Regions from separate parts of the Cellulomonas sp. P1_G12_2 genome, predicted to be linked through region 2. Evidence: predicted binding sites of a transcription regulator. Region 2 holds the regulator's gene; the other holds the start of a gene.
The links. The regulator LexA, encoded in region 2, represses DNA repair genes until DNA is damaged. The targets are predictions, from matches to a motif close to TCGAACANNTGTTCGA.

Region 1: a site for LexA is predicted at 2,619-2,634, ahead of AC1DXT_RS01965 (HNH endonuclease signature motif containing protein). Genes of this name have one in related genera too.

What each region holds. Positions count from the first base shown of each region.
Region 1 covers NZ_JBFUBX010000001.1:388,336-394,132, forward strand. Annotated here, with positions in the region: gene AC1DXT_RS01945 (carbohydrate-binding domain-containing protein) at 1-281, opposite strand, end outside; gene AC1DXT_RS01950 (polyphosphate polymerase domain-containing protein) at 293-1,015, opposite strand; gene AC1DXT_RS01955 (DUF4956 domain-containing protein) at 1,012-1,584, opposite strand; gene AC1DXT_RS01960 (SCO4651 family lipoprotein) at 1,745-2,557, shown strand; gene AC1DXT_RS01965 (HNH endonuclease signature motif containing protein) at 2,665-4,059, shown strand; gene AC1DXT_RS01970 (LLM class flavin-dependent oxidoreductase) at 4,148-5,176, opposite strand; gene AC1DXT_RS01975 (glucose-6-phosphate dehydrogenase) at 5,230-5,797, opposite strand, start outside.
Region 2 covers NZ_JBFUBX010000009.1:91,850-97,646, reverse strand. Annotated here, with positions in the region: gene AC1DXT_RS19690 (aldo/keto reductase) at 1-442, shown strand, start outside; gene AC1DXT_RS19685 (S9 family peptidase) at 444-2,444, opposite strand; gene nrdR (transcriptional regulator NrdR) at 2,501-3,013, opposite strand; gene AC1DXT_RS19675 (LysM peptidoglycan-binding domain-containing protein) at 3,315-3,725, opposite strand; gene lexA (transcriptional repressor LexA) at 4,043-4,795, shown strand; gene AC1DXT_RS19665 (L-lactate dehydrogenase) at 4,864-5,797, opposite strand, start outside.

The sequences.
Region 1 (5,797 bases), on a different contig from region 2:
GCGGTGATCGTGATCGTGCTGCCGTCGACGGTCACGCCGTCGGTCGCGGTCGGGTCGTCCAGGTCGACCGCGACCTCGTCCGACGAGGCCTCCAGGTCGACGTCGGACGGGGCCGTGTTGGCGGCCATCGCCTGCTCGACGGTGACGTTCGCGTCGGAGGTCGTGGTGACGGTCGTGCTCGAGTCGGTGCTGTCCGCGGCGTCGGCCGTCGCAGTGCAGCCGGCCAGCAGGGCCGCGACGAGGGCGGCGGGGACGAGGAACTTCGGGGTGAGGCGTCGCATGGGGTGTGCTCCTAACGGGTGACGTGCCGGTCGAGGACGCGGCGCCACGGGTGGTGGGGGAGGTCGGCGTGCAGGGCGGCCATGCCGGTGCCGTACTTGGAGATGCGGACCGGGCGGTGGCCGTGCCGCCACAGGAGGCGGTCGGTGGAGGAGGGCGTGGAGCCCGTCTTGGTCTCGATGACCACGCGGTCCGGCAGCGCCCTCGACCCGCCCGTGAGGGCCGACGTCCACACCAGCCCGGTGTCGATGGTCGTGCGGCTCTGGGTCCGCGGCAGGAAGAGGGTCGAGCGGCGGTATGTGCTGACCAGGGTCGGGCTGTAGAGCCCGGCGTTGTCGAGGACGTCGTCGGCGAACCGGCGGCCCTCGTCGGTCAGGGTGTCGCGGTCGTCCGGGTCGTACGGCAGGCGCGTCTTGACCGTGCTGCCGCGCGGACCGCGGGTCTTCACCTCGACCCAGCAGAGCTCGGAGTCCACGTAGGTGCGCGTGCGGATCTTGAACCGCCGCCGGCGACGGTGGGCCGCCCCGAGGTAGCTAGTGAGGTCGGGGGTGTCGAAGTAGACCGACTCGTAGGCGAAGTCGCGCTGGTCGCCGATCTCGAGGATGCGTGCACCGGGCTCGACGCCGCGCAGGAGCACCGGGACCGCGTCCGCCGGGACCACGTACTTGCGGTCGATCCGGGTCTGCAGGCTCGCCCGCTCGGTGAGCTCGACGAGGTCGATGGGCTCGAAGCTCATGCCGACACCGCCACCCGGGCTCGTGCCGTGGTCAGCTCGTACCGGACGTCCACGCAGGTGGTGTCGTTGACCAGGTCGACGCGCTGCACGATCGCGGTGTGCACCGTGGCGCCGAGCAGGCGTTCCAGGTGCGCGGCGAGCGCGGTCTCGTCGGTGATGGCCGAGTCGAGGATCATCGTCTGCTGCCGGTACTGCCGGAGCATCCGCGGGTGGTCGACGACCGCCATGACCACGACGACCATCACCATCAGCGAGGCGTTCAGGGCCGACGGCGTCACCGCGAGCCCGCCCAGCAGCCCGAGCGCCAGCGCCGAGAAGTAGTACGCCACCTCGTGCTGGGTCAGCTCCGTGGAGCGCAGGCGGATGATCGACAGCACGCCGAACAGCCCGAGCCCGAGGCCGGCGCCCACCGCGCTGCTCGCCAGGGCGGTCGCCACCGCCAGCACGCCGACGTTGACGCCGAGGTACGCGACGACGAGGTCACGCCGCCGGTGCCGGGGGAAGTAGACGCCGAGTGCGAGGACGCTGATGGCGACGAGATCGAGCGCGAGGAGCGCGTACTGAGTCATGGGAACCCTCCTAGTGGGACGGGTTCCATTGAGCCGAGCGAGCCTGTGCCGTCGCTGTGCGAGGGCTGAGGCGCAGGCGTGGATCGGGCACGGGACCACCCGCCGGTATGGAAGGGTTTCCCCTCGTTCCCTCTCCGCCCTCCACCTTGGGAGTTCCCCCGTGCGCGTGTCCCGTCGTCTGCTCGTCGTCCCGGCCGCCGCCGTCCTCGCCTGGTCGCTGACCGCGTGCGGAGGGTCCGCGCCGGAGGCCGCACCGACGTCCTCCGTCGGCGCATCGGTCGAGGAGGAGACGGTCGTCGAGCCCGCCGGTTTCGAGCTCACCACGGACAACCTGGGCGACATCGCCACGGCGATGCTGGCCGCGAAGACCTACGACACGACGATGGTCACGGACGTCGCCGGCGCCTCCATGACCGCTCAGGGCCAGGCACGCGTCACCGACGCCGGCAACGAGCTGACCATGACGATGAGCAGCGCGCAGATGACCGCGCCCATCGAGATGCGCATCGTCGGCGGCCAGATGTACATCAACATGGGTGAGCTGACCGGGGGCATGTTCTGGCAGCTGGACCCCACCGACACCAGCAACCCCCTGACCGCGTCGCTCTCGCAGACGACCGGCTCCAGCGCGACCGACAGCCTCGAGGAGATCCTCCCCGCCCTGGTCAGCGTCACCAAGGCCGGAGCCGCCGAGCAGCTCGACGGCGTCAGCGCGCAGCCGTACGACGTGGTGGTCGACACCAGCAAGATGGCCGGCCCGTCGGCGGAGCAGTTCGCCGCCGCGGCCGCAGCCGGGGTCGAGGTGCCGAAGGAGATCACCTACACGTACTGGGTCGGGGACGACAAGCTGCCCCGCAAGCTCGTGATGGACATGATGGGCTCGCACATCGAGATGACGCTCAGCAACTGGGGCGGCCCGGTGACGATCGAGGCCCCGCCGGCCGACCAGGTGACGGCGGCGCCGGCGATGTGATCAGCGCCTGACGCGGTACCGGATGTGCGGTCATCATGGCCCGCCGAGTGTCGGCGGTCGATCGTACACTTGTTCGATTCCGATAGGGATCGACAGGAGGTAGCGAGGTGACGGCGCTTCTCGACGACCCGCGCACCCCGGCTTCCGACTGGGGCCCGTCGCCCGAGCTGGACCTGAGGCACGTCGAGGCGTTCCCGATCCCCGGCCTGACGCTCAGCGAGCTCGCCGGCCGGCTCGAGTCCGTGTCGGTCGCGGACGCCTCCGACGTCGAGCTGGTCAACGCCGTCACCGCGTGGCAGCAGGTGCTCAACATGGCGCAGGCCGCGCAGGCCGTCGTCATCCGCGAGATGGAGGCGAGGACGCCGGACGCGCTGGCCAAGGTCGGCGACGAGCTGGCGTGCGCGCTGGTGTGCACGGGGCGGCTGGCTCGGGACCTGGTCCTGCGGGCGTCGTTCGCGGGTGACCGTCCGGCGCTCGCGGACGCGTGGGCCGCGGGTGCGGTCGACGCGCGCAAGGTCGACGTGATCGTCGCCGAGACCCTCGCCGCGGAGCCCGGCACCGTGGCTGCGGTGGTCGCCGACGCTCTCGACCGCGCCCAGGACCTCACGGCGCCCCAGCTGGCTCGGCACGTGCGGGGTGCCGTGATCGGTGCCGACGCCGCGGCTGCGGAGCGGCGGCGCGTCAAGGAGCGAGCCGATCGCTGGGTCTCGATGCGCCTGTCCGAGCACGGGATGGCGTTCCTCAGCGCCTACCTGCCGGCCGAGCACGCGACCGCGGCCTTCACGGCGGTCGACGCCCTCGCGGGGAACGCCGCCGTCGACGGCGACGACCGCACGGTCGACCAGCGTCGCGCGGACGCGTTCGCCGATGTGTTCACGGGCATCCTGGACCGGCAGGCCACCCCGGACGGGACGCCACTGCCGACCCGGCACGGGCAGCGGGTCTCCCTGCAGGTCGCGGTGGCGGCGAGCACCCTGTTGGGCGTGGACGACAACCCGGCGGTCCTCGAGTCGTACGGTCCGATCACCGCGGAGGTCGCCCGCGAGCTGGCGCAGGACGCCACGTGGCGCCGGGTGCTGACCGACGCCACCGGCCAGGTCTGCGCGGTCGGCAGCGCCACCTACCGGCCGGGCGCCGACCTGACCCGCACCGTCATCGCCCGCGACGTCACCTGCACCTTCCCGGGGTGCCGGCAGCCTGCGTCGCGCTGCGAGATCGACCACCGCGTCCCCTACGACTTCTCGCGAGCGCCGGCCGGCTCGGTGCACGACGTTCAGACGTGCGAGGCGAACCTGCACGCCCTGTGCAAGCACCACCACGAGGCCAAGACGAAGGGGTGGTGGAAGGTGACCTGGGACCCGGTCACCGGGATCTCGACGTGGACCGACCGGCACGGGCTGACGTACGCGCGCCATCCGGTCCAGCTGTTGACCACGCCGTCCGTCGCCGAGCACCCACCGCCGCCACCGCCACCGCGCGACTGGGGCGACCCACCGTTCTGAGCCCGGCGGCGGCCGGACTGTCGCCGAGGGGGCCGAAGGACGGGCGGGGCCACGCGGCGGCCTCGTCGAGGCGTCGCCCGCCGACGAGTCAGGCCGGGTTCCAGCCGAGCCGCGGCGCGACGCTCGTCGCCACGTTCTCGAGGATGCGGCGGCTCATGGCGTGGGTCGCGTTCGCGGGCAGGACGATGTCGAGCCCCGTCGCCTCCTGGAGGGCGACGTCGGCCTGCAGGCTGGCGACGACCTCGTCGGGCGATCCGTGGTGCGTCGGGCTGAACACCCCGAACCCGGTGCCGGCGGGCGGGCGACCCGTGGCGTCGAAGCGGCCCGCGTACCAGGCGATGTACTCGGCGAAGAGCTCGTCGTCCGCGGGCATGACGCTCGGCAGGACGATCCGTCCGGCGACCGCGCGCGGGGTCCGACCGGGGACGTCGAACGTCTCCTTGTACGCGCGGATCTGGTCGCGCTGCGTCTCCTCGAAGGACCGCCCGTCGTCCTCCCCGTTGAGCGTCGAGACCAGCAGGTCCATCCCCTGCTCGGCGGTCCGTACGGCGGTCGCCCGAGACCCGGGCCCGTACCAGACCCGGTCGGCGAGGCCGGGGCTGTGCGGCGTGACGGTCAGGGGGGTGCCGGGCGGTGCGATCGGGAAGCCGCCCTCCGGGGCGACTGCGACGGGCTCCCCGGCGAGAGCCGCGCGCAGCCGGGCGATGCGGTGCTGGGACTCGTCGTCGAACGAGAGCTCACTGGAGCCGTAGACCCCGTCGAGCAGCGCGGCCGACGGCTTGATCCCGCCGGCGACGCCCAGCTCGAGCCGGCCGCCGGACAGGAGGTCGACCGTCGCGGCGTCCTCCGCGACCGCGATCGGGTCGGCGTACCGCATCGGCAGGACCGCGGTGCCGAACCGGATGCGCGTGGTCGCCTGGCCGATGGCCGCGAACAGGGGGAACGGCGAGGAGAGGAACTTCTCCAGGTGACGGACCCGGACCCAGCCGATGTCGTAGCCGAGCTCCTCCGCGTACTGGAAGAGGTCGATGGCGTCGCGCAGGGACTGGCCCGCGTCGGCCGGGTCGTCGTACGGGACGAACGTGAGGAAGCTGAGCTCGAGGCGGGGGGCGGTCACGCGCGCATCGTACGAGCACGCTGCCTCGTCGGACGCGCCGGGGCGGGCTGATCTCAGTCGCCGAGCACCCAGCCGTGCGGCTCGGCCAGCCTCTCGGCGGACTTCGGCCCCCACGAGCCGACCGCGTACGGCTCGGGCGTCGGACGCGCGTCGCCCAGCAGCGGAGCGAAGGCGATCCAGGCCGCCTCCAGCCCGGCCGGCGTCGTGAACAGGGTGCGGTCGCCGACGAGGACGTCCTCCAGCAGCCCGGCGTACGGCGGCAGGGACTCGCCCGGCTCGACGTCGGCCAGCTCCAGGTTGGCCGTCCCGGTCCCGAGCTCGAGGAACGCGCCGGGCTTCTTGACGGTCGTCGTCACCTCGAGCTCGCCCGAGCCGGCCAGCGAGACGATCACACGGTTGGGGCCGACGGGGGAGCCGAACAGCGTGTCCGGCGTCCGCAGCACGAGGGTGACCTGCTGCGCCGAGCCGCCCATCCGCTTGCCGGTCCGCAGCAGGAAGGGCACGCCCTTCCACCGCTCGGTGTCCACCCAGAGCCGCGCGGCGACGAACGTGTCGGTGGTGGAGTCGTCGGGTACGCCGTCGATGTCGCGGTAGCCCTCGAACTGCCCGAGCACCACGTCG
Region 2 (5,797 bases):
GGTGGAGCAGCCCGGCCAGGACGGCCGGTCCCTGCTCGACGTCGCCGGGGACGCGGGCATGGCCGTCGTCGCGTTCTCCCCGCTCGCGCAGGGGATGCTCAGCTCGCGCTACCTGCACGGCGTCCCGGCCGACTCGCGGGCCGCGCGCGGAGGGCCGCTGCGCACCGAGTGGCTGACCGACGAGGCGCTCGACCACGTGCGGGCGCTCGACGCGATCGCCCGCGCCGGCGGCCGGACGCTGCCCCAGCTGGCGCTCGCGTGGGTGCTGCGTGACCCACGCGTCTCGTCCGTGCTGGTCGGCGCCCGCACCACCGCGCAGCTGGACGAGAACCTCGCGGCCGTGGCGCTGCCGCCACTCACCGCCGACGAGCTCGCCGCGGTCGAGCCGCACGCCGTCGACGCCGGGATCAACCTCTGGGGCGTGCGCTCGAGCGACCGCTGACTCAGCCGCCCACGGGCAGGTGCGCGGCCCACCAGCGCAGCACGTGCTCGAACCGCACCTGCCGGTGGCGGGGGTTCCCCGAGCGTGTGAGCTCGTGCCCCTCGCCCGGGAAGAGCAGCAGCTCCGCCTCGACTCCCCGCCGCTTCAGCTCGACGAACCAGCGCTGGCCCTGCTCGACCGGGCACCGCCAGTCCTGCTCCGAGTGGATGACCAGCGTCGGCGTGCGCACCCGTCCCACGTGCGCCATCGGCGACTGGGCCGCCAGCGCCGTCGCGCCCTCCCCGTCGGCGTCGTCCCCGAGGTACTCCAGACCGAAGAACCAGCCGATGTCGCTCGACCCGACGAAGCTCACCGGGTCGAGGAACCCGCGCTCGACGATCGCCGCCACGAACCGGTCCGTGCGCGTGGTCAGCCAGGCGGTGAGGTATCCCCCGTACGAGCCACCCATGACACCCACGCGCTCCCCGTCCAGCGCAGGGTCCACCATGGCGGCACCCAGCAGGGCGAGCACGTCGTCCGTGTCCACCGTCCCGAACCCGTGCCGGATGGCGAGCCCGTGCTCCCGTCCGTAGCCCGACGACCCGCGCGGGTTCCCGAGCACGACCGCGTAGCCGGCCTCCGCCAGCACCTGCACCTCGTCGAAGAGCGCGTGCGTGTACTGCGCGAACGGGCCGCCGTGGATCATCAGGATCGTCGGGTGCGGTCCGGCGCCGTAGCGACCCTCGTCCGGAGTCACCACCCAGCCGTGCACCGCGTAGCCGTCGGGGGCCGTCGCCTCCAGCTCGGTCGGCACCCGGACTCGGCCGGTCGAGCGCAGCGAGGCACCGAGGTCCGTGCGCGACCGGGTCGCACCCGAGGCTGTGTCGACGAGAAGCACCTCGCCCGACGACTCCGGGGTCGCTGCGGTGACGGCGACGCGTCCGGTGCCCGCCGCCACGGCAGCACCGCCGACCACCTTCGTCCCGCCGACCACCGTCGCCTGCGTGCCGTCGGGCGCCACCCGGACCAGGTGCGCGGCACCGCGGCGCTCGACCACCACCAGCGGATCGCCGTCGAGCTCCACGACGACGCCGGCGAGCTGGTCCCGGTCCGGATCCGTGAGCCGCACGACCCCACCACCGGCGACGTCGCCGTCCAGCGGCAGGCGGAACAGGCCGACCTGCGCGGCGACGAAGTCGCGGCCCGCAGGGCCGAGGTCGCTGGCCAGCAGCCAGAGGCAGGAACCGTCCGAGGAGGGCAGGACGGCGTCGACGCCGAGGACGCTCCCCGCGTCCGCGTCCGTGAGCGGCACCGGTGCCACCGGATCCCCGTCCGGGGAGGCGTCGATGCGCACCACGTCGCTGCGCAGGTCCGCCTCGCGCGACGCGTGCCGGGACGAGACGCCCACGAGAGCCTCACCCGAGGGCAGCCACCGCACGCCGGCGACACCGATGTCGCCGGAGGTCAGAGGCACCGGGTCGGGCACGGTCGCCGGTCGCTCGCCGTCGGCGGGCACGTCGACCACGAACGCGTGCTGGGGGCGGTCGCGGAAGAACCCGATCCCGTCGGAGCGGTACTTCAGCTCCGTGATGTGCCGCGGGTCCTCGGAGCCCGGCTTGCCGTCAGGCTCGTACCGCCCCTCCTCGGGCACGCGTGCCAGGTAGGCGATCCGCGTGCCGTCGGGCGAGAAGCGCGGCTCGGAGGCGCCCAGAGGCGCGTCGGTCAGCCGGATCGGTTCTCCCCCGGCGGCCTCGACCACATGCACCTGCGGCTTGCCCTCAGGCTCGGCACGGACGAAGGCGACCCACCGACCGTCCGGGCTGACGTCCGGCGACGTGTCGCGGTGCCCGCGGGTGAGCGGACGGGGCGGGCTGTCGCCGTCGAGGTCGACGGACCAGAGGTGCCCGACGTACTCGTCGGCGGTCAGGTCCGGTCGGACGACCGAGACGACGGCGCGGGAACCGTCCGGAAGGATGGCGGGGGCACCGGGGACGTGGAGGAGCTCGAGATCGGTAGGAAGCACCCGACGAACCTACGTGGTGTCACCGACAGACGAGGATGCAGCGGGCGGCGTGCCGCTCAGCTGGTCCGGACGTCCTCGCCCGAGGGCTCGACCGGCTCGTCGGCGTCGCCGTCGGTCTCGGACTCGTGCTCCGCGCGCAGGACCGTGATCGCCGCCTCGAAGTCCTCCAGGGAGTCGAACGCCTGGTAGACGCTGGCGAAGCGCAGGTAGGCCACCTCGTCCAGCTCACGGAGCGGGCCGAGGATGGCGAGCCCGATCTCGTACGCGTCGATCTCGGCCGAGCCGGCGCTGCGCAGCGTCTCCTCGACCTTCTGCGCGAGCAGGGCGAGGTCGTCCTCGCTCACCGGGCGGCCCTGGCAGGCCTTGCGGACCCCGCCGGCGATCTTCTCGCGGCTGAAGGGCTCGGTGGCCCCGGAGCGCTTCACGACCGAGAGGCTGGCGGTCTCGACCGTGGTGAACCTGCGGTTGCAGTGGGGGCACTGGCGGCGCCGCCGGATGGTCGACCCGTCGTCCGACGTCCGCGAGTCGACGACCCGCGAGTCCGGGTGGCGGCAGAACGGACAGTGCACCGTGATCCCCTTCGAGCCTGACGCGTGGCGGCCGGGCGACTGCCGGCGGCGATCGCGTCGTGAACGCCTGCGTGACGCTAGGCCACGCGTCCCGGCGTCGCAAGATCGGTGCCGGGCACGCCGCGAGCGTAGTGCCGATGCGGCTGAGCGCGGGGATGCGCGAGGGGGGTCATCCACGGATGACCCCCCTCGTGGGGACGCGCCGTGCCGAGCGTGGCACCAGCGCGTCCGGCCTGCGAGCGTCTGCGCCTGACGGTGAACTTCCCCTCCGCCGCCGGGCGCCGAGCGCGCTCGCCGTCGCTCAGTCGGCCGGGAGCACGATGACCTGACCGGCCATCAGTCCGGCGTCCGGGAGCTCGTTGAGGCGGACGAGATCGAACACCACGTCGCGCACGTCCTGCGTGGGCGCCGCGATGGACTCCGCGATCTGCCAGAGCGTCTCCCCGGGCGCCACGACGTGGCGCACGACCTCCTGCGCCCCCGTGGGACCGTCGGCCGCCGCCTGCGTGCCGAGCAGGGTGATCGCCGCGATGACCACGGCGGCGAGCGCCCACAGGACGGCCCGTCCCCGCGTGGTCAACCGGAGGTGGGACGCCGACGGCACCGCGGCACGCGCGACGCGGGCAGTCGCCACGCGGCGGCTCGCCCCGTGTCCGGGCACCCGAGCCGGCACCAGGTTCGGCATCGCCGGTCCCATCACCATCGCGCTCATCACGTCTCTCGTTCCTGCTCGGCCCGGTCTCCCGGGGTACTGCCTCGGTCGATCTCGCCCGTCGAACGCCTGTTCGTCGAACGCTTGTACGATGTCTACCAGCATCCGGCGACACTGTCGAGACACGATCGAACAGATGTTTGATCTTCGGTCCCGACATCCCTAGGCTGGCGGTGCAGCACAAGCGGACCACGAGGCACTGACACGCACGCCGGGACCACCCGTCGTCGCAGGTCAGGACACCGCGACCGTGAGCTGGACGAGGCGGAGAAGGCTGAGCGTGCTGCGAGGCGGCCGCCGGACGGAGGAGGAGCGCAGTGACGGACTCACGGGACACGTCCCAGCCCGAGAAGGACCTGGCGACGATCCACACGCTCCCGGACGGGGCGCCCGGACCGGACGGTCTCACCGCGCGCCAGCGGCTCGTGCTCGACACCATCCGGTCGTCGGTCGAGTCCCGCGGCTACCCCCCGAGCATGCGCGAGATCGGGGAGGCCGTCGGCCTCACCAGCCCGTCCAGCGTGAAGCACCAGCTCATGGCCCTCGAGCGCAAGGGCTACCTGCGACGGGACCCCAACCGCCCGCGGGCCATCGAGGTCGTGCACGCGGACGACTCGCGGGGCGTCGGCACCTGGACGGCACCGGACGGCAGCCGCTCGAGCTTCCCCGACCAGGGCGACGGCGAGCGCCTGCCCGCCCCGTCCTACGTACCGGTGGTCGGCCGGATCGCGGCCGGCGGGCCGATCCTCGCCGAGCAGGTGGTGGAGGACGTGTTCCCGCTCCCCCGCCAGCTCGTCGGCGACGGCGACCTCTTCCTGCTCAAGGTCGTCGGCGACTCCATGATCGACGCCGCCATCTGCGACGGCGACTGGGTCGTGGTGCGCCGTCAGCCCGTGGCGGAGAACGGCGAGATCGTGGCCGCCATGATCGACGGCGAGGCCACGGTCAAGACCCTCAAGCGCATCGACGGCCACGTCTGGCTCATGCCGCACAACCCCGCCTACTCCCCGATCCCGGGCGACGAGTCGACGATCCTCGGCCGCGTCGTGAGCGTGCTGCGCAGCCTCTGACACGCAGATCGGGCCGCACCTCGTGGGAGGTGCGGCCCGACGCGCGTGCGGGTATCGGGTGGCGCCGGTCAGAAGCCGAACTGGCGGGCGACGGAGCGCACCGCGTCCGCCGAGCTGCGCAGCCCCGCGAGCTCCTCGTCGGAGAGCGGGACCGGGAGTCGCTCGCCGACACCGTTCGCACCGACGATCGCCGGCACCGACAGGCACACGTCGCTGATCCCGTAGTAGTCGTCGAGCAGCGACGAGACGGGCAGCACCCGGCCCTCGTCCTTCACGATCGCCTCGATGATCCGCGAGCCCGCCAGGGCGACCGCGTAGTTCGTCGCACCCTTGCCCTCGATGATCCGGTACGCGGACTCGACGACCTCCCGGGCGATCCCGTCGCGGACCTCGGCGGTGAGCGGTCCGCTGCCCCCCGTGCCCGTCCACTCGAGCAACGGGACGGACCCGATGCTCGCGGACCCCCAGAGCGGCAGCTCGGTGTCCCCGTGCTCCCCGGCGATGTACGCGTGCACGTTCTGCACCGCGACACCGGTGTGCTGGGCGATGAGGTACCGCAGCCGCGACGAGTCCAGGACGGTGCCGGACCCGAACAGCTGCGACGGTGGCAGGCCCGAGATCTGCAGCGCGGCGTACGTGACCACGTCGACGGGGTTCGTGACCATGACGTAGACCGCGTCGGGCGCCACCTCGACGACCGCCGGCAGGACCTTGCGGACGAGCCCGATGGTCGCCTCCGCGAGGTCCAGCCGCGTCTGGCCGGGCTTCTGCTTGGCGCCCGCCGTGAACATCACCACGTCCGCGTCCGCGCACACCGCGAGGTCGTCGGACCCGACCACCTGCGCCATGGGCATGAACTGGATCCCGTGGCCGAGGTCGAGGGCCTCCGCCTCGGCCTTCGCGGCGTTGATGTCGTACAGCGCGACGGAGCGAGCGGCCCCCCGCATCAACGCGGCGTAGGCCATCGTCGACCCGACGGCACCGGCTCCCACGATCGCGAGC